Regions from separate parts of the Paraburkholderia aromaticivorans genome, predicted to be linked through region 2. Evidence: riboswitches for the same ligand, from Rfam matches in the RefSeq annotation. Region 2 holds a riboswitch; the other holds the start of a gene.

Region 1 (10,553 bases), 960 kb from region 2:
CCGCGCGCGGGCATCGCGTGACGCTGTTCGATGCGAGCGCAGCGATCGGCGGCCAGTTCAATCTGGCGATGCGCGTGCCCGGCAAGGAAGAGTTCAGCGAAACGATCCGCTATTTTCAGAGCCAGTTGCAGCGCCACCACGTGGACGTGCGGCTCGGCACGCGCGTCGATGCCGCGCTGCTGGCCGCCGGCGCTTATGACGACGTGATCGTCGCCACCGGCATCGTGCCGCGGCGGCCGGCGATTGCCGGCATCGACGCGGCGAACGTGCTGTCGTACGTGGACGTGTTGCGCGGCGCGCCGGTCGGTGAGCGCGTCGCGGTGATCGGCGCGGGCGGCATCGGCTTCGACGTCAGCGAGTTTTTGCTGCATCGCGCTGGCGACCCACTGCCGATGCCGCGCGACGCATGGCTCGACGAATGGGGGGTCGATCTTGCCGTGCGGGAACGCGGTGGGCTGAAACCGCCCGCCCCGGCGCGACCGCCGCGGCAAATATGGCTGTTGCAACGCAAGGCCGGCAAGCTCGGCATGGGGCTCGGCAAGACCTCCGGCTGGGTGCATCGCGCGACGCTGGCAAGGAACGGCGTGAAGATGCTCGGTGGCGTGTCGTATCGGGAAATCGCGGAGCGCGGGCTGAAGATCGCGCGTGAAGGCGTCGAAGAGTGGCTCGACGTGGATACGATCGTCGTGTGCGCGGGGCAGGAGTCGCTGCGCGATCTGCATCCGCAGACGGTGGCGGCCGAAGCGAGTCGTGCCGACGGGCCGCGTTATCACGTGATCGGCGGGGCCAGGGTCGCGACCGAACTGGATGCGAAACGCGCGATTCGCGAAGGCGCGGAAGTGGCCGCGGCGCTGTGAGCGTAGCGGCCCGCCGGCGCTCGGCTGCAAGCAGATTCGAGGCGCACAGCGAGGCCGGACTCAGGCGAGCCGCTTGTTCCGGTAGTCGAACCAGAACGACAGCCCCACGCTCGCCAGAATGACGATGGTTGCGATCACCGTGGAGCGGGTCACCGGCTCGCCGAGCAGCAGCGCACCGAGCACCACGGCCACCACCGGGTTCACGTACATGCAACTGCTGGCAATGATCGGACTGGTGTGCCGGATCAGAAAGCCGTACGCGACGTAAGCGGCCATCGTGCCGATCAGCATCAGGTAGATGAACGCCAGCACCGGCAGCACATGCACCTCGAGCATCCGCTCGCCCGAGGCCCACGCGACGAGGGTCGACATCGCGCCGCCCAGACCGATTTGCAACGACGTCGAGAGAAACAGGTCCGAGGGCAGCTTCAGCCGCCCGGCCAGATGCGCGCCGCCCGCCCAGAAAAGCGCGCCGCACAGAATCGCCAGGCTGCCGCCGGCCGAGCCCGGCGTGCTGTCGCCGTGACTGAGAATCGCAATGCCGACCAGACCGAGGCCGACCGCGAACCACTCGCCGCGGCCGATCTTGCGCCCCGCCACCGCCGCGATCACCGTCGCGAACAGCGGCACGGTGGCGACCATCACCGCCGCGGTGCCGGTGCCGACGGTGCGCATTCCATAGGCGAGCATGCCGCTCGACAAACCGACCAGCATCGTGCCGACGAGCCCCGCATTGCGGATTTCGGCGGCGCCCGGCCAGACCGGATTGCGGCGCGCCGCGAAAATGAAGAGCCCTACGCCGGCGAACAGATTGCGCAGCCCCGAGAGCAGCAGCGGCGGAAACGAACCCAGCGCGACGTGCACGGCGAGATAGGTCGAACCCCACACGAGATAGACGACGGCGAGCGCGAGCGCGAGCTGGCCGTTGCGGGATTGCGGCAAACGGAGCGGAAGACCACGCGGAAAACGGCTTGGGAGTTGCAGCGACATGCGTTCAACCCGCCCATGCCGCTCGAGGCGCGGCGCCCCCGCTGAAGACCCTGAAACGGGATGGCGGACACCGCATCGGCGATACGGTCTGAAGGGCGAGGCTGGCGGACATGATGGTGGAACGGAAGGACGATAGATGGCCAGTGAGCCACAACGCCGCAGCGGTCGAAGGCAATCGAGCCACGGCGAACACGCGCCAAATGGTGGGCGCGCATCGCATTATGCAGTAAGCGCCCACCGCGTCGCTTGAAAGAATCGTAACTTTTCGGCGTACTTGCAACAAAAAACCCGGGGGCGTCTGGCCGGATCCGCGCCGCCTCGGTGCCCGCGGAATGCGTCGAACCTATGCGCCGGGCGATCCCGCTTCGGTGCGAGCCGGCCCGAATGGCGCCGGATCGTTTCCCGCTCGCGTCTCTGGCCGGCCGGTTGGGCTGATTGCCGACGGAACCGCTCATGATTCGGTATCCATAACGTTCCGGCACGCGGCCAGCAGGCTCGACCACGGCGCAAGCGGTCTGCCGGCGGCGGGCGCCACGTTTCGAGCGGGTCATCCCGGGCGCCGAGTCGAGCGACACCCCGCCCTGTGCTAAAGTCGGGAGACAGCGGGCGCGTGCTAACATTCAGCTTTCTATTGGGCCCATGCAGCGCACCCGCGCCCCGATACTGCGCCGCCCGCCTCACCCTCTCTCGCTACCCACCGGCTACCTCGATGCGTTTTCCGACTTCCCGTGCCTTCTGCCGCTTGCGCCCCCGCCGCGCAACCGGTCGCGCGCGCGTGCAGTTCATGCCGCATCGCGCCGGCGAGCCGTCCCGAACGCTCCCGCTCCACGCCGCCCGGCGCCCGATCTAACGCTGCTCGCTCCATTGCCTGAGCCGCGTTGTCGGGCTCCGGGCCGATCTCATCCGCACGCTGTTTCCCTACATGCAGATCGAATTGGAGTACCCATCGTGAAAAAGACGAAAACCTGTTACCTGACCGAGCTCGACGTCGCCCGTCTGGAGAAGCACGCAGCCGCGCCCGGCGCCGAAGCGCGTTTCCAGGACATGCTCGACGACGTGCTGGAACGCGCCGTGATCGTCGACTCGCACGAGATTCCGGCCAATGTCGTCACGATGAATTCGCAAGCCACGCTGGTCGACGAAACCAGCGGCGAGCACATGACCTGGACCGTGGTCTATCCGCCGAATGCGGACTTCGCGCACGGCCGCCTGAACGTGTTCTCGCCCGCCGGCCTCGCGTTGCTTGGCGCCAAACGCGGCGAGCGCATCCGCTTCACGCCGCCGAGCGGCACGGAAAAAGTGCTGAAGCTGGAAAAGATCCTGTTTCAACCCGAAGCCGCCGACAATTTCACGCTGTAAGCACAGCGCAAAGGCGTAGCAAAACGTGCCGCGCGGCTTCTTGAGCTCCCCCTGGAGCCGGCCACGCCGCCTGCCCTGCCGCACCGATATCCGCCATCCGATGTTTCAGGACGGGTTGCCAAGCGGTGTGCGGCCGGTGTATCGTGTGCGCTGCTAACGCGGGGGTCCTGCGTCGCACGGAGGTTGGAGGTCCGTGTTGCGCGGGTGAGAAATACCCTTTGAACCTGATCTGGATAATGCCAGCGCAGGGAAGCGTACGGATTTCGCACCCCAGCCTTATCGCCTCACCTCTCGCGAATTCCGACAACTTCCATCTCGTCTCCTGCTTAGCCGCCCCACATAGCTTTGCAAAGGAGATACGCATGAACGCCAATCCGAAGTTCCTTTCCGCCGACGCTCACGTCGACGAAGCCGCCGTCGCGCCGCTGCCGAATTCCCGCAAGGTCTACGTGACCGGCTCGCGTCCCGACATCCGCGTGCCGATGCGCGAAATCTCGCAGGCCGACACGCCCGACAGCTTCGGCGGCGAGAAGAATCCGCCGGTCTACGTGTACGACACGTCGGGCCCCTACTCGGATCCGGACGCCACAATCGACATCCGCGCCGGTCTGCCGGCGCTGCGTCAGGCGTGGATCGAAGAGCGCGGCGACACCGAGGCGCTGACGGGCCTGTCGAGCGACTTCAGCCGCGAACGCGCGGCCGACACGGCGACCGCCGAACTGCGCTTCCAGGGCCTGCACCGCACGCCGCGCCGCGCGATCGCCGGCAAGAACGTCTCGCAGATGCACTACGCGCGTCGAGGCATCATCACGCCGGAAATGGAGTACATCGCGATTCGCGAGAACCAGCGCCGCGCCGAGTATCTGGAAAGCCTCAAGACGAGCGGCCCGAACGGCGAAAAGCTCGCCGCGATGATGGGCCGCCAGCACCCGGGGCAGGCGTTCGGCGCGAGCGCGTTCGGTCCGAACGGCCTCACCGAAATCACGCCGGAATTCGTGCGCGAGGAAGTGGCGCGCGGCCGCGCGATCATCCCGAACAACATCAATCACCCGGAAAGCGAACCGATGATCATCGGCCGCAACTTCCTCGTGAAGGTGAATGCGAATATCGGCAATTCGGCGGTGACGTCCTCGATCGGCGAGGAAGTCGACAAGATGACGTGGGCGATCCGCTGGGGCGGCGACACGGTGATGGACCTGTCCACCGGCAAGCACATTCACGAAACGCGCGAGTGGATCATCCGCAACAGCCCGGTGCCGATCGGCACGGTGCCGATCTATCAGGCGCTGGAAAAGGTCAACGGCAAGGCCGAAGACCTGACGTGGGAAATCTTCCGCGACACCCTCATCGAACAGGCCGAACAGGGCGTCGACTACTTCACGATTCACGCGGGCGTGCGTCTGCAATACGTGCCGCTCACGGCCAAACGCATGACGGGCATCGTCTCGCGCGGCGGCTCGATCATGGCCAAGTGGTGTCTGGCTCACCACAAGGAAAGCTTCCTGTACGAGCATTTCGAAGACATCTGCGAAATCATGAAGGCCTATGACGTGGCCTTCTCGCTCGGCGACGGCCTGCGCCCCGGCTCGATCTACGACGCCAACGACGAGGCGCAGCTCGGCGAGCTGAAGACGCTCGGCGAACTCACGCAGATCGCGTGGAAGCACGACGTGCAGACCATGATCGAAGGCCCGGGCCACGTGCCGATGCAGCTCATCAAGGAAAACATGGACCTGCAACTGGAATGGTGCGACGAAGCGCCGTTCTACACGCTGGGACCGTTGACGACGGACATCGCGCCGGGCTACGACCACATCACGTCGGGTATCGGTGCGGCGATGATCGGCTGGTTCGGCACGGCCATGCTGTGCTACGTCACGCCGAAGGAACACCTTGGGCTGCCGAACAAGGACGACGTCAAGACCGGCATCATCACCTACAAGCTCGCCGCGCACGCCGCCGATCTGGCGAAGGGCCATCCGGGCGCGCAGGTGCGTGACAACGCGCTGTCGAAAGCGCGCTTCGAATTCCGTTGGGAAGACCAGTTCAACCTCGGTCTCGACCCGGACAAGGCGCGCGAATTCCACGACGAAACGCTGCCGAAGGACTCGGCCAAGGTCGCGCATTTCTGCTCGATGTGCGGCCCGCACTTCTGCTCGATGAAAATCACGCAGGACGTGCGCGAATTCGCCGCCCAACAAGGCGTGACCGATGACGAAGCGCTGAAGAAAGGCATGGAAGTGAAGTCGATCGAGTTCATGAAGAACGGCGCTGAGATTTATCAGCGGCAATAAGATTGGAGGCGGATCGAACGTTTTCACGTGCGCTTCGATCCGCCACCCGATCCGCCAGACCACTGCATTGCAGCATGAAGCCCGCCACTGGCGGGCTTTTGCGTTTGTGTAAGCCAGGCACGCCGCATGCTGAAGCGAGGGAAACATTTGATTACGAAACCGTCAGTTCGCTGACAAGCGCATACATCCGGATACGGGCTGCGGCGATAACATCAAATGCAAGAAAAGTGACTAGTTCCTACTACAACACTACTGGAGTCAGCATCATGAAAACGATTCGTCAAATCGGCACGCTCGCGGCCATCGTGGCAGTCGTGGTAAGCCTTTCCGCGTGCGAAGGCATGAGCCGGCAAGGTCGCGACACGGCCATCGGCGCGGGTCTCGGCGGCGCGGCGGGCGCGGCGATCGGCGGCAATGCACTGTCGACGATCGGCGGCGCGGCGGCCGGCGGCATTATCGGCAATCAGGTGGGCAAGTAATCGGGGGATGTCAGTCGGACGGCAACTTCACGCGATGCCGGACATGACGTAGACGAGGGTCGCGCGATGCTCGACCCTCGAACCGCCGGATGCGCCGTACCTGAAGCGGCGCGCGACACTTCATGCGCCTCGCGCCTGGCGTCGCGATGAGGTGCGCAATGAGGTGAAATAAGCCGTTACCGTTTTGCAATCCTGCTGGCGTCGCAGCAGCGTAAGCTGGTGCTGTGACGCCCCATTGGCGGCGTTCGATTCATTCAGGAGCGCGTCATGAAGTCCCGCCTCATCCCTAAGGTGCGCGCGATCGGCCAGTGGCTGCCGCTGCGATCTTCCAGGTGTTCCATTCCCCCTCTTTCGCACGCCGGCTTGGTGCTCGGCGGGGTGGTGTGTGCGCTCACGCTGTCCGGTTGCTATTACCCATACGGGTACTATCCAGCCGGCTATTACCCGTACTACGGCACCGTACCCGCTTCCGCCACGCAACAGGCCGTGCCCTTGAACCAGGACGGCTCATACGCAGCGCCCCAGCAGCAACAGGCGCAGGTGCCAGCGGATCAGCAGGCTTCACCGCCCACTTACGCGGTCGCCGCCCCTCCCGTTTACGTGGCGCCCGCGTATCCCGTCTACTATCCGCCGCCGGTCTATCCGGCTTATTACGGCTATCCGGGCTGGTATGGACCATCGGTCTCGATCGGCTTCGGTTTCGGCGGCTACTGGGGTGGCCACGGCGGAGGGCACGGCCACGGCCATGGGCATTAAGGCCTGCCGGCACGATTGCCGTCATGGACTTCACACGATGGACTGCATGGCAGACCCGGCATTGCGCGCCCGCATCGCGTCCCGCGCGTCTTCTCACGTATGGGCAACGCGCGCTCGCAGTCCTCGTGCGCTTAGCCCGTAGTTTCTGCTTGACGCGGCCCGGCGGGGCTCTATGCTTGGGAAAGCCGCACGTAGTACCTGTTTAAAAAAAGCGACCCGGCCCGTCCCACGCGTGCCGACGACGCCCATCCGCCCTGCCAGAGCGACGCGCCCCGTAGAACGGACTGCCGCGTCGGGTGCGAACAACAAAAGAAGGAGACGCGATGTTTCATCAACTACTCACCCCTGTCGGCAATTCGCTATTGCCCTCGTTCCTCGTTGCAGCGTTACCGATCATCGTCGTGCTGCTTCTGCTTGGCTGGGCGCGCCGGCCGGCGTGGCAGGCGTCGCTCGCGGGCCTCGTCGTCGGCCTGGTCGTGGCGATCTTCGTCTGGCAGTTTCCGGTCGGGCTCGCGGTCGATTCGGTGCTCGCCGGCGCGGTATTCGCCTGCTGGCCGGTCATGTGGATCGTGTTCGCGGCGATCCTGCTTTACAACATCTCGCAGCGCTCGGGCCGCTTCGCGGCCTTTCGGATGTGGATGATCGACAATCTGCCGAACGACCGGCGCGTCGTGCTGGTGGTGATCGGCTTTTCGTTCGGCGCGCTGCTCGAAGGCATTTCCGGCTTCGGCACGCCGGTCGCCATCACCAGTTCGTTGCTGATTCTGCTCGGTTTTCCCACGCTGGAGGCGCTCGTCTTCACGCTCATTTTCAATACCGCGCCGGTCGCCTTCGGCGCGCTCGGCGTGCCGATCACCGTGCTCGGCGCGGTCACGCACCTGCCGGCCGATTCGCTCGCCAAGATGGTCGGCCGCCAGTTGCCGTTCTTCGCGTTCCTGCTGCCCTTCTATGTGATCAGCGTCTACGCGGGCTTTCGCAACATGCTGAAAGTGTGGCCGGTGCTGCTGGTATCGGGGGCGAGCTTCGCGCTGACGCAGTTCGTCGCCTCGAACTTCGTGAACTACAGCCTGACCGACGTGTTGTCGTCGATGGTCTCGCTCGTTCTGACCATTGCCTTTCTGCGCGTCTGGCGGCCCGAGGTGGATCCGGAATTCGCGGTCAACATCGACCGTGTCGGCGAGGTGCGCGGCAAGATCAGCGGCGGCCAGGGCTGGTATCCGTGGATCATCGTGTCGGTCGTGGTGATCGTCTGGACGGTAGCGAAGATCTTCCTGATCGGCGACGTCAAGGTGCCGTGGCCCGGCCTCGACAAAGCCGTTTTCATCACCCTGTACAACACGCCGTACGGCGCGGTGTGGGACTTTCAGCCGCTCGCCACCGGCACCGCGATTCTCGTCGCCGCGCTCATCACCACCTTCGTGGTCGGTCTGAGCGCGCGCGAGTTCGGCGCGGCCATCGTCGACACGTGGGTGCAGACGCGCATCGCCATCCTGACGGTGGCGACCATCGTCGGGCTCGCCTATCTGATGAACTACTCGGGGCTCACGTACACGCTGGGGCTGGGCGTTGCCTCGGTCGGACCGTTCTTTCCGCTGGTGTCGGCGTTCCTCGGCTGGGTCGCGGTGTTCCTGTCGGGCAGCGACACGTCGGGCAACGCGCTGTTCGGCAACCTGCAGGTGGTGGCGGCCAACCAGCTGAATCTCAACCCGATCCTGATGGCGGCGACGAATTCGTCGGGCGGCGTGATGGGCAAGATGATCTCGCCGCAAAACATCTCGACCGGCGTGGCGACCACCGAGCTCAAAGGCAAGGAAGGCGTGGTGTTCGCCAAAACGTTCAAGCATTCGATACTGTTGACGGTGCTGCTCGGCGTGCTGGTCTGGCTGCAGCAGAATTTCCTGCAGTGGATGATTCCGCACTGAGTTGAGAGGATTGGGCGCGCATGGAGGCGGCGGCGGAGTGAGCGGCGTCGGCAAAATAATTCACGATCTTCGACCGCGCGCCCTCTCCCGCCTGAACACCGGCGCTCCACCGCACATCCTTGTCGCAATTTTTCTCACATCAGCGTGAGAATTGCTCGTTTTGCGCGGGCCGCCGCGGGGCTTACGATCACGACTATCAGACGCCTTTCATCTCCCGGATCTTGCCGTTTCATTCCAGCCTGAAACGTTTCGCACGATAGCGCTGTTACGATGCGCGGGCGTCTCGACTCAACCGCGCGCGACGCCACTCCGATGAACGCCAAAAACCTGTTTCAGTTGCTGATCCTCGCCGCCCTGTGGGGCGCCTCGTTCCTGTTTATCCGCGTCGGCGTCACCGACTTCGGCGTCGCACCTCTGATGGCGCTGCGCGTGGGCATCGGCGCGGCCTTCCTCGCCGTCGTGCTGATCGCGCGCCGCCCGCTGCGCCAATCCGCGACCATCCTGCGCACGCGGGCCTTCCCGCTACTGGTGGTCGGCATCCTGAATTCGGCGGCGCCCTTCTGCCTGTTCGCGTATGCGGAGCTGACGCTGTCGGCGGGAGTTACCTCCGTGATCAATGCGAGCACGCCGCTCTGGGGCGCGCTGGTCGGCTTCCTATGGCTACGCGACCGGTTAAGCGCGCTGCGCACGCTCGGTCTGGCGATCGGCTTTCTCGGCGTGTTGATGCTTGTGTGGGATCAGATCGCCGCGCCGAACGGCACGGCCGCCACCCCGCTCACCACCGCACTCGCGGCCGCCGCCGCGCTCGGCGCCACGCTGCTGTACGGCGTCGCGGCAAACTACACCAAGCGGCATCTGACCGGCGTCGACGCGCTGACCGTCGCTACCGGCACCATGACCGGCGCCACCATCGTGCTGCTGCCGCTCGCCGTGATCTACTGGCCGGCGGCGCCGGTCTCGCTGCACGCATGGGGCGCGGTGATCGCGCTCGGCGTCGCGTGTACCGGCGTGGCGTATATGTTGTTCTTCCATCTGATCGCGGTGGCCGGACCGGCGCGCGCCATTACCGTCACGTTCGTGATTCCGATCTTCGGCATTCTGTGGGGCGCGCTGTCTCTCGGCGAAAGCGTGTCGCCCGGCATGCTGGAAGGCTGCGGCGTCATTCTGGTCGGCACCGCGCTGGCCACCGGCGTCATCAAACGTCTGCCGTGGATCGGAACGCGCCGGGCGGACACCTGAAGCCCCTTCGTATCGCGCGAATGCTTTCCGGCGTCGCCGACACGCTCACTCTTCCCGCCATCCAGCCGCCTGCCGCAACTCCCGAGCACAAAAAAATAGCCCGCACTCCACAGGAGTGCGGGCGAAACCGTCGCCCTACGAGGATAGGCGACGGGGCCACCGAGGCCGCACGTCACGCGCGCAGGCCATCATCGGGCGAAGCATCGGTTCGTTGTCCGATGCTGCTTTGGAGCTCCGGAGTCTTTGATCGAATCGTGCCGTGGACGATTCGCCGCAAACCCGCGTGGGGTGAGCCAATCCGGCTCTACAAGCGTATAAAAGCAGCTTGCGTGCCAGTTTGTTAAACGACTGGAGGCAATGCCTGCAAACGGTTGATTCTTATTGGATTTACCTGCAGGAGAAAATGGGCGGGGCGCAGCGCGAAGAACGCCCGGAGGGTTACGTCACCGGGGTAACGTCACGTTACATGCGGCCGCACAGAGGGCCGCGAGCCGCATCCCGCCGTGGAAGACGGGATGCGGTTCAAAGGCGAGCGACGGCGGCTCAAAGCGTCGGCCACTTCGTACGCTGCGCGCCCGTGTGGCGGACCCGCAGGCCGGTTGGCCGGCGCGATTCACGCGGATCGAGGGCTGCGCCGCACACGAGCGCCAGGACGAG
Region 2 (10,553 bases):
TCGTCCGCGCCGAGCGAAAGCCCGACGATGCGGTCGGCCACCGTGCCGCGCGCCGTCACGAAGATCACCGGAATATCGTCGCCGGCGGCGCGCAGCGCGGTGAGCGCGCGCAGGCCGTCGGTGTTCGGCATCATGATGTCGAGCACGACGACCGACGGCCGTTCACGTTCGAGCCGGCGCTGGAGATGAGTGCCGTCGTGCAGCACGGACGCGTCGAAGCCGTTCGATTGCAGAAACTTGCAAAGCAGATCGCGTACGACCGGATCGTCGTCGACGATAAGGACCTGTGGATTCATGGCGAAATTTTAGACTGGCGCGTGCGGCGCGCGTCCGACTCTTTTCTTACCAATGCTTACGTCACGCCGCGCCGCACTGGGCGGCTCCCTTGTCTGGCCCGCCACGCAAGGCTCACGGCATAGTTCAGCGGCGCCGGATCCGTCCTCCTGTGCCGCAGCGCCGCCACTCGTTTCGCGCCGCCAGCCCTCCTCCGGGAAAGAATTTGCGCGTATTTGAAAGCGGCCGCAACGGCGCGCAACGGCTCGTAAGAACCGCCGGAAAGCGCGCTTTCCTTCATGCATCGGCGCTGCGTGGACGGCGAGATGATTCGTCGTGCAGTACGTTGCGCCGCATGCTGAAAACAGCCTAACGCCTTGGGCCCACGGCAGGCGGCGTGAAATCGAAACCTAGCGCCACGCGAGGCTCATCATGACCGTTCCCAGCAATCTCTCTTCCACCCGCTTTTCTTCTCTGGCGCCGACGCAGCCGGCGGAAAGGCCCTCAGCCGCCAACAACCCGAGCGCCGCCGCGCAGACACGCGGGGCGGCCGGCCAGGCGCAGCCGTCGCTGCCGACCGGGCTTGTCGGTCATCACGTCAATACGACCGCCTGACGTACCGAGGCCCACGTGTCGACCCCAAGAATCCTTCATCGCTTCATGCGTGTTGCCGCGTGGTTGACGCTCGGCGCGGCGCTGCTGCCCCTCGGTGGCTGCGGCGTCGCCGCGCTGCCGTGCCGGCTGACTTCGGCCACGCTGAAAATCATCCCGGTCGTCGGCCATGCCGCGGCCTCGCCGTTCGACATGTGTTCATCCGCCATCGACTGAATCATGACCCTCAAACGGATTGCCTGCGCGCTGGCTTTACTGGGCGGCGTGTTCTCGCTGACTGCCGCGGCGCAGCCGCCCGTGCGCGAAGCGAGTGCGGCGAGTGCCGCATCGAAAGAGCCTGCCGCCGATGCGCGGCGGCGTTCGCAGGACGCGCCGTTCGCGTTCCGCGGCGTGGCGCTCGGCATCACGCTCGACGAATTCCGCGCGGGCTCGAGCGTGCGGGCCACGCCGCTCGGCAGCGTGCCGGTCTGCGAGACGGACGTGCAGGCGGGCGCGCTCGGCATGCGGCTGAAGTCGCATGACAGCCTGACGGTGGCATGCCGTTGGGCGCATCGCGGGGACAACGGCTGGGCGGTGTCGCAAGCGGTGGTCGACGGTGCGCCCGCGGTGGAGCACGTGCTGCGCTTCGCGCGGGTGGACGGGCAAAGCGCGCTGCGTCTGTACGAGATTTCATTCGTGATCGACGAGGTCACCGCCGACGACTTGCGCGACGCGCTCGCGGACCGATACGGGCCGCCGCGTCTCGCCACGCAAACCGTCCCGGCGTCGGGCGCGATGCCCACGTATGTCTGGGAAAACGCGGTGAGTTCGATCACGTTGTGCTTTCTGCCGGGCACGCGCAACGGCACGCTCACCTACTTGCTGAAGGGCTCGGATGCATGGGTGAAGTCGGTCGTGCGCCAATGGCAGGCGAGCGGGGCGGAGGCAGGTTGATGAGCGGCGCCCACTGCGACATTCATGGCGGCATGGAGGGCGGCCGCGAGGACCGTTTCGAACCCGGCCGGCCTGGCCTAGGAGCATGCATGACTGCGCTACGTTTGACTGTCGCGCTCGGCGCCGCGATCGGCCTCGCGGCTTGCGCGAGCCAGCAAAACTCGATCGTCGATACGCCGATGGCGCCGCCGCTCGCCTCGGCGCCGCTGAACGTCAACACGCAAGGCGCGATCTATCAGGCCGGCAGCCCGCTGCTGTTGTACGAAACGCCGCGCGCCCAACATATCGGCGACGTGCTGACGATCCGTCTCGCGGAATCGTATAGCGGCAACAACAGCGCGACCGCGGCGGCGAGCCGTTCGAGCAGCATTACCGCCGACGCCGCCGACCATTCCACCAACGCTGCCGCGCGGCTTGCGCGGCTCTTCAACATCGGCTCGGCGAGCACCGACTACAAGGGGCAGGGCAGTCTCACCGATGTGAGCGGCATGAGCGGCACGCTGGCCGTCACCGTGATCGGCACGATGTCGACCGGCAACCTCGTGGTGTCGGGCGAAAAAGTCATTGCGATGAGCGGTAACCGCGACCGGCTGCGCCTATCGGGCATCGTCAATCCTAAGGATATCGAAGCGGGCAATTACGTGGCGTCGAGCAAGGTCGCCAACGCGCGAATCGAACAGGCCGGCGTGGGGATGGTTTCCGACGCCACGACAATGGGCTGGCTGCAGAGAATGTTCTTGAGCGTGCTGACGTTCTGAGCCGTCGCCGCGTTTGATCCCGGGATGGTCGAGGTGCGCGTTCCATTGCACCTCGCACCTCGCGTCCCACGTCAGGCAGGCGGCGCGGCGCGTTCGGCCGCGCCGATTTCACCGTCCGGCACGAACACGTAGCCGCGTCCCCACACGGTTTGCACGTAGCGCGGCTCGGACGGATCGACTTCGATCAGCCGGCGCAAACGCCAGATCGAGACATCCAGGCTGCGATTGCGATGCATGTCGCTGTGGCCGTGCAGTTTCTCCAGCAACTGCGCGCGCGTGAGCACGGTCATCGCGTGGGTGACGAATATCTTGAGCATGGCGAATTCGCTCGAACGCAATGCAATGCGCTCGCCTTCGCGGCGCAATTCGCGCGCCGGGAAATTCACTTCGAAACGGCCGAAGCGATACGGTGCGCGCTGCTCCGGCGCGCTCGGTGCAATCGCGCCGCGACGGCGCAGCACGGTGCGAATCCGCGCGACCAGTTCGCTCGGTTCGAAGGGTTTGCCGAGATAGTCGTCCGCGCCGAGTTCGAGGCCGATCACACGGTCGATCGGATCGGCGCGCGCGGTCAGCAGAATCACGGGAATGTCGTCGCCGGCTACGCGCAAGGCGCGCAACGCGCTGATGCCGTCGAGCTGCGGCATCATGATGTCGAGCACGATCAAGGCGGGCCGGTCGTCCTGCAGTTTTCGCTGCAGCGCGAGGCCGTGTTCGAGCATGTCAACCTTGAAGCCGCGCCCTTGCAGATAGCTGCCGACGAGCTCGCGCACGACTGGGTCGTCGTCGACGACCAGAATGGATGGGTTCATTCAGGTCATCTTAGAGAACCACATGAGCCGAGCAAAGCGCGTCAGGCTTTCGAACCCTTTCCCGTGTAAGAGAAAGCAAGCGGTCCGCGCGCCTAGTTCGCCTGCGAAGTCTGAATGGTCTGCGGCCGCTCGCGCGCGAGGTCGGATCGATCCACGACCATTCGCTGGACCAGGCCATTGAGTTTGGTCGATGCCGAAGAGAAGCGGTCGGTGTTCAGGCCGCCGGTCTGATAGCGGGCCGTGACGAGAATCCGGCCGTTCTGAATCAGCGTCAGATCGATGATCGACAGATACTGGATCGTCTCGTCACTGAACGAGCGGCGTCCGTAATCGATCGCGGCGTTGTAGACGAGGCGCGCCTCGCAACCGGCGGGCGAGGTGCCCGGATTGTAGACGTCCGAACGAATCCCGCGCCGCTCGAGCGCGAGCTGCAGCGCCGGCACGAAATCGCCGACCGACACGTTCTGATTCACTTCGACGCAGACGTGGCGCACGTCCGCCGGGCGGCCGTTGACGAACGTCGGCGACGAGTAGTTTGCCGCGATCGCGTAGCCCGCCTGAATCACCGAACCGGTGGCGTCGGCGGCCTGAATCAGCGTCCATGCGCAGCCGTTCAGGCCGACCGCCAGCGTGGCGGAGACGGCGAGCCACGCGCACGGCCGCCGCATCCTCACCCACGCGGCCCGTGGGACTCGCGTGACGGCGTCGGCGGGTATGCTCGGCATGAAGGTCATGAGGCGCTGCCTGGCGGCGGTCGGTGAATTCCGTAAATGACAGCGAACGACGGCGATCGGGTCCACGCTCAGCGCGTGACGCGCAGGCGCAATTCGTTCTGCCCTTGCACGCTTGCGGTGACACTGACGCGCCGCGCGGCGGTGGTCACGATGAAATGCTGGCGCGTCGGTGTATTGATGTCGTGCACGACGTTCGGGAAACAGGCGGCGATATCGGCGCCGAATTCTTCGAGCGGATCGGAGACGACACCGTCGGCTTGCCAGTGCGCGCGCCAGTGGCAATCGTACGCATGCGAGTTGGCGCGGCAGTCGTCGGCGCTTTCCGTGCCCGGCAATTGCGCGGCGCTTTGGGTCGGCAACTGCCGGAAATCGGTGGCATCGACGATGTGTTTGAGCGCGGGGCAAACGTCGGCGGGCTCGTTAGCGAGGTTGGCCTGGTTCGCTTGGGCCGCGTGTGCGGCGCTCGCGACAAGCAGCGCGCCCAAAGCAAGCGCGAGACGCTGGGTCAAAGGATGGGAGCGGCGATCGAATGACATGTCGGGAATCCAGTAGCGGTGAATGACGTGGGGCGGGACGTGGCACGGCCCGCACGACTATCGTCGCCGCCGGAGGTCATTTTCAAAGCGCGGAACAGCCTGCCCGCTTCGCAAATGCTTCCGAACTCTTCTCGCGTGTTTCGGGATGTTGCCAGGTCTTGCCTGGCGCCGCCGGGGGTTGGCGGCTGGCGCGCCGCATGTCGGCTTGGTTGCGGGCGCGGCGTTGCGGCCGAGGTATCGACGCGGAGCCGCAGATGTCACTCGTTCCGCTTGCGTCGCGAGTGTCGTGTGCGGCTCAGCCGAGCGTGAGGCCGCCGTCGACGTGGATCACCTGGCCGGTGATGTAACGCGCCTCGTCGGAAAGCAGGAACGCGATGAGCGCGGCGATATCCGCGGGTTCGGCGACATGGCCGAGCGGCGTCGCTTCGGCGGCGCGGGTCCAGACCGATGCATTATCGGCACTGGGGCCGCGATCTTTACGCGTATAGCCGGGCGCCACGCAATTGACCGTCACGCCGTGCGGCGCAAGTTCCGCGGCGGCGGTTTTCGCCAGCGATTCGAGCGCCGCTTTCGCGGCCGCCGTCGCGGCGAACGGCGCATCCGCGCGGTAGCGGTGCGCGACGAACGAACTGAGCGCGACCACGCGGCCGCGCCTGGACGTCTCCAGCGCGGGCGTCGCGCGTTTGACGAGCGCGGCGAACGCTGCCGGCATGGCCGCGAAGGCCGCGCCCAACGCATCGGGCTCGAGCGCGTTCAGCGTTTGGCGCTGCGCGTGCCCGGCGTTGGCGACCAGTTGATCGAGTGCGCCGAAGCTCGCCAGCGTTTGATGGATCACGTGCTCCGCGGCGCCGCGTTCGGCGAGATCGCCGTACACCGTGGCGCAGCGTGCGCCGTTCGCGCTGCAGTCGGCGGCGACTTGCGCGAGTCGTTGACGCGCTTCGTGATCGGCGCCGCGCGCGTGCAACATCAAGGCCGAGCGCGGTGCGGCGATGCGCCGGGCCAACGCGGCGCCAATGCCGGAGCCGGCGCCGGTGATCAGCACGACACGCTCGAATCCGCCGCTGCGCAGCGCGGCCAGGTCGCCGACGTCGCTCATGCTGCGATCGCTTCGTCCGAGCGCTCGACATCGAGCGTTTCGTCATGGAACGCAGCCAGCGACTCGCGATGCGCGACACTCACAATCGCCGCCTTCGGTAGCCGTTCCGTGAACAGGCGATAGAGGCGCGCCTCGTTTTCCGCGTCGAGCGCGCTGGTCGCTTCGTCGAGGAACAGATAGTCAGGCTTGTGCAACAGCACGCGCGCGGCGGCGAGGCGCTGCTGCTCGCCCGGCGACAGAATGCGGGTCCAGTGCCCCGATTCCTGCAGGCGGTCGGCGTATTCCGACAGATGGCAGACCACGAGCGCTTCGCGGCATTCCTCGTCGGTATAGGTATCCGCGGCGGAGGGGTAGGTGAGCGCCGCCTTGAGGGGGCCGATCGGCATATAGCTCACCTGCGGGATGAACATCATGCGCGCGTTGACCGGGGCGTCGATCGAGCCGTCGCCGAACGGCCACAAACCGGCGAGGGCGCGCATCAGCGTGCTCTTGCCCGAACCCGACGGGCCGCGCACCAGCCAGCGCGAGCCTGGCCGGATCGCGACGTCGCGAATGCGCGACAGCGGGTTGCCGTTGGGCAGCGCGAGTTTGAGACCGTCGGTGGAGAGCTTGTCTTCGTCGACGAAATGCAGATTGATGCCGCCATGCGCGGTAGCCGGCGAAACCGATTCCTTCAGGTGCGGCGCGTGCACGACGCGCTTGAATTCACGCAACCGGTTCACGGTGGCGCGCCATTCGACCAGGGTGCCGTAACTGTTGATGAACCACGAGAACGAATCGCTGACGGTGCCGAACGCGCTGGAAATCTGCATCAGCACGCCGAACGTGAAGGCGCCGGCAAAGTAGCGGGGCGCGGCGACCACCAGCGGAAAGATGATCGCGATCTGGCCGTAGAAGCTCAGTACGAACGTGAGGCGCTTGGTGTACTTCATCACCTGCCACCAGTTGTCGCGGATGCGGCCGAACAGCGAGTGCGCGTTCTTCTTCTCGGTGTCCATGCCGTTGTAGAAGGCGATCTGCTCGGCGTTTTCTCGCAGACGGATCAGGCCGAAACGGAAATCCGCCTCGACTTTCTGCGCCTGGTAGTTGATCGGCACGAGCGGATGGCCGACCTTCTGGATGATCAGCGAACCGACCACCGCGTAAAGCGCCGCGGCCCACACCATGTAGCCGGGAATCTCGATCGGCATGCCGCCGAGCGAAATGGTCAGCGCGCCGGCGAGCGACCACAGGATCGTGATGAACGACACCAGCGTGACCACCGTGGACAACAGGTCGAGCGTTAGCGAAAGGGTGCTCGTGGCGAACGATTGCAGGTCGTCGCTGATCCGCTGGTCGGGGTTGTCGGCGAGGCGGTCGCGCTCGATCCGGTAGAACGCGCTGTCTTTCAGCCACTCGTTCAGGTAGCGCGTGGTCAGCCACTGGCGCCAGCGGAAGCCGAGCATCTGGCGCAGGTAACGGCCGTACACCGCGAGGATGATGAAACCGAACGCGAGCCCCGAGAACACCATCAGCAGGTGCGGGAAGTCGTGCACGTTCTTGGTTTGCAGCGCGTTGTAGAAGTCGGCGCTCCAGCGGTTCAGCCTCACGTTGATCCACACCACGAGCAGATTCATCACGATGATCGCGACGAGCAGGCCCCATGCCGTGTTTCGTTCTTCGGAGACCCAGTAGGGTTTGATCAGGCTCCAGGCGGAGACTTTTTCGTCGGGCGGCAGCACGGGGCTGGCAGAGGTATTCGGTGTCATGAGCATCCTGAAGTAGTGCTGGCCCATTCGGGGCTGACCCAACGGGGCAGCGCCGTCTGCGGGCTGCCCTGCGGCGGGTTTGCGGTACATGCCCGGGCGTCGTGCTCGACTAACGCAGGCCCGGGTGAGCGTCCGATTCTGGCGCGCAGCCCTTAAGCGGAAATTAATTTGCGCCGCGAGGCCCTGCGCCGGTGCCGCTGCGAACATGGCGGGCCGGCGGGCCGCCCGCGCCGCGTTCGTGCGGCATCCTGTGCTGGCATTGTGCCAGAGCACTGCGTTCGGCCGTATTGATAAAGCAAAAGATGGTGTCGGATCAAACCGCGTGCGGCGGGGCGCTGGTTTGCGGGGGCCGCGTCTTTTATGGTCTAATGGACTTCGACGAAACAGGGGTGCTTCGCGCACTGGCGGCGTGATTTTCATGCCGCGGCGGCGAGGCTGAGAGAGACCCTTTGCACCCGATCCGGGTAATACCGGCGCGGGAAGTTTCCGGAAGCAGCCAGTCTTCCATTCCCCGCCGGGCGGCGTTAGTCGTTGGAACGCGCATTGCCCGGCCGGCCTCACCCGCCGGTTTCGTCCTGGGTACGTGCGTTTTGTTGGCCGTACGGAAAGGACTCGATGACCGCCTATTCTTCAGATATGTGTTTTGCTCTTCGTCACGCCGCCGGCGCGCCGTGCCGCTTCGGCTTTGCTCGCCGTTCTGAAACGGAGTGCGCACAATGACGCGTTCTGCGCAACCCGATTTCGCTGTCCTCGGCGGCGGCCTGTGTGGGCGCCTCGTCGCGTGGCGGCTCGCCGGCCAGGGACATCGCGTGGCGCTTTATGAGCGTGGCGATGCCGCCGGTTCGCAGGCCGCCGCGTGGGTTGCCGCAGCCATGCTGGCGCCGCTCGCGGAAGCGGCCAGCGCCGAAATGCTGATCACGCGCCTCGGCGCGAGTTCGCTGGATACCTGGCCGCAAGTGCTGGCCGAACTGCCCGAGCCAGTGTTCTTTCAACGCAATGGCACGCTCGTCGTCTGGCATCACGCCGACCGCACCGAAGCGCCGCTGTTCGAGCGCCGGGTGCGCTCGAATGCCCCGGCGGAATTGCTGGACGGCGGCTTCGTCACGCTGGCGGGCGCGCAACTCGGCGCTGCCGAGCCCGCCCTGGCGGGACGTTTCAATCAGGGCTGGCTGTTGCCGCGCGAAGGCCAGCTCGATAACCGGCAGGTGCTGGGCGCGCTGGCCGCGGGCCTTGTTCAACGCGGTGTCGAAACGCACTGGAATACGCCGGTCGACGACGCCGCGCTGCCGCCCGCCCATATCACGATCGACTGCCGCGGCCTCGGCGCGAAGCCCGCGCTGCCCACGCTGCGCGGCATTCGCGGCGAAGTGGCGCGCGTGCATGCGCCCGGCATCGGGCTGACGCGTCCGGTGCGGCTGCTGCATCCGCGCTATCCGCTCTATATCGCGCCGAAGCAGGACGACCTCTACGTGATCGGCGCGACCGAGGTGGAAGGCGAGGACATGTCGCCGGTGAGCGTGCGCTCGGCGCTCGAACTGTTGAGCGCGGCGTTTTCCGTGCACCCCGGCTTCGGCGAGGCACGCATCCTCGAACTGAATTCGCAGTGCCGCCCAACGTTGCCGGACCACCGTCCGGCCTTGCTGTGGGACGGCGCGCAGACGCTGCGCGTGAACGGCCTGTACCGGCACGGCTACATGATCGTGCCCGAAGTCGCCGACGAGGCCGTGCGCTTCGCCGCGGCGCTGCTCGACGGCCGCATCGGCGACGCCGATGCCTTCGCCGACTGGCAGCGCGCCGCGCGCTGGAGCGAGCTCTTTCAACTGGACTCCGCGCGGGAGCCGGCATGAGCGTTGCGCGAACTGTCGCTGCAGGCCACGCCGCTTTCGCCATCGATTGAACCGTATTCGAACACCATGGACATTCATATCAATCAGAAGCCGTTGTCGCTGCCCGAAGGCGCGACCGTTGCCGACGCGCTCGCCGCGTACGGCGCCCGTCCGCCGTTCGCGGTCGCGCTGAACGGCGATTTCGTGGCGCGCGCCCAGCATGCGGCGCGCGCGCTGCAGGCGGGCGACAAGCTCGACGTCGTGCAACCCGTGGCCGGCGGCTGAGCCTCTCGCCACGTCTTGCCGCAGACCCAAAGGATGATGCAGATGACCTCCCCCCAGACCGCCGACGCACTTACGCTGTACGGCCAGACCTTCGCAAGCCGTGTGCTGCTCGGCACCTCGCGCTATCCGTCGCTGCAATCGCTGTCCGATTCCATCGACGCGGCGCGGCCCGGCATGGTGACCGTCGCGCTGCGCCGGCAGATGAACGAAGGCGGCGCGCAAGCCAGCTTCTTCGACCTGCTCAAGCGCCACGGCGTGCCGCTCTTGCCGAACACGGCCGGCTGCCTGACCGTCGGCGAGGCGGTCACGACCGCGCATATGGCGCGCGAAATCTTTGAAACCGAGTGGATCAAGCTCGAACTGATCGGCGACGACTACACGCTGCAGCCCGACCCGGTCGGCCTGATCGAAGCGGCCGCGCAACTGATCAAGGACGGCTTCAAGGTGCTGCCTTATTGCACGGAGGACCTCGTGATCGGCCGCCGTCTGCTGGACGCCGGCTGTGAAGCGCTGATGCCGTGGGGTGCGCCGATCGGCACCGGCAAGGGCGTGATCAATCCATACGGCTTGCGCGTGCTGCGGGAGCGGTTGCCGGACGTGCCGCTGATCGTCGACGCCGGACTCGGCGTGCCGTCGCATGCGGCGCAGGTGATGGAATGGGGTTTCGACGGCGTGCTGCTGAACACGGCCGTCTCGCAGGCCACGCACCCCGACGCGATGGCGCGCGCCTTCGCGCTGGGTGTCGAAGCGGGTCGCCAGGCCTTTCTGGCGGGACCGATGGCCGAGCGCGAAAGCGCGCACGCGAGCACGCCGGTGGTTGGCATGCCGTTCTGGCATCAAGACGGGAGCGCCGCATGACGAAGAGTTTGACATTGAAAGACCGCGACCTCTTCTGGCCGCCCGCCGACGAACTCACCGAAGCCGCCGAGCGCATCCGCGCCCG

Evidence for each region. Region 2 has a riboswitch for thiamine pyrophosphate ahead of CJU94_RS07050 (FAD-dependent oxidoreductase). Riboswitches for the same ligand answer to the same signal wherever they lie in the genome.
Region 1: another riboswitch for thiamine pyrophosphate. It lies ahead of thiC (phosphomethylpyrimidine synthase ThiC); the one in region 2 lies ahead of CJU94_RS07050 (FAD-dependent oxidoreductase).

What each region holds. Positions count from the first base shown of each region.
Region 1 is NZ_CP022989.1:2,507,443-2,517,995, reverse strand. Features, by position in the region: gene CJU94_RS11535 (NADPH-dependent 2,4-dienoyl-CoA reductase) at 1-857, shown strand, start outside; gene CJU94_RS11530 (EamA family transporter) at 918-1,847, opposite strand; gene CJU94_RS11525 (GreA/GreB family elongation factor) at 2,796-3,206, shown strand; TPP riboswitch at 3,357-3,475, shown strand; gene thiC (phosphomethylpyrimidine synthase ThiC) at 3,569-5,500, shown strand; gene CJU94_RS11515 (glycine zipper 2TM domain-containing protein) at 5,767-5,979, shown strand; gene CJU94_RS11510 (hypothetical protein) at 6,247-6,735, shown strand; gene CJU94_RS11505 (L-lactate permease) at 7,059-8,657, shown strand; gene CJU94_RS11500 (DMT family transporter) at 8,970-9,896, shown strand; gene CJU94_RS41390 (hypothetical protein) at 10,440-10,553, opposite strand, start outside.
Region 2 is NZ_CP022989.1:1,542,605-1,553,157, forward strand. Features, by position in the region: gene CJU94_RS07005 (response regulator) at 1-296, opposite strand, end outside; gene CJU94_RS07010 (hypothetical protein) at 706-888, shown strand; gene CJU94_RS40780 (DUF6726 family protein) at 934-1,101, shown strand; gene CJU94_RS07015 (hypothetical protein) at 1,105-1,818, shown strand; gene CJU94_RS07020 (flagellar basal body L-ring protein FlgH) at 1,908-2,576, shown strand; gene CJU94_RS07025 (response regulator) at 2,648-3,385, opposite strand; gene CJU94_RS07030 (hypothetical protein) at 3,478-4,119, opposite strand; gene CJU94_RS07035 (hypothetical protein) at 4,188-4,655, opposite strand; gene CJU94_RS07040 (SDR family NAD(P)-dependent oxidoreductase) at 4,951-5,751, opposite strand; gene CJU94_RS07045 (ABC transporter ATP-binding protein/permease) at 5,748-7,499, opposite strand; TPP riboswitch at 7,875-7,998, shown strand; gene CJU94_RS07050 (FAD-dependent oxidoreductase) at 8,216-9,346, shown strand; gene thiS (sulfur carrier protein ThiS) at 9,413-9,610, shown strand; gene CJU94_RS07060 (thiazole synthase) at 9,653-10,468, shown strand; gene thiE (thiamine phosphate synthase) at 10,465-10,553, shown strand, end outside.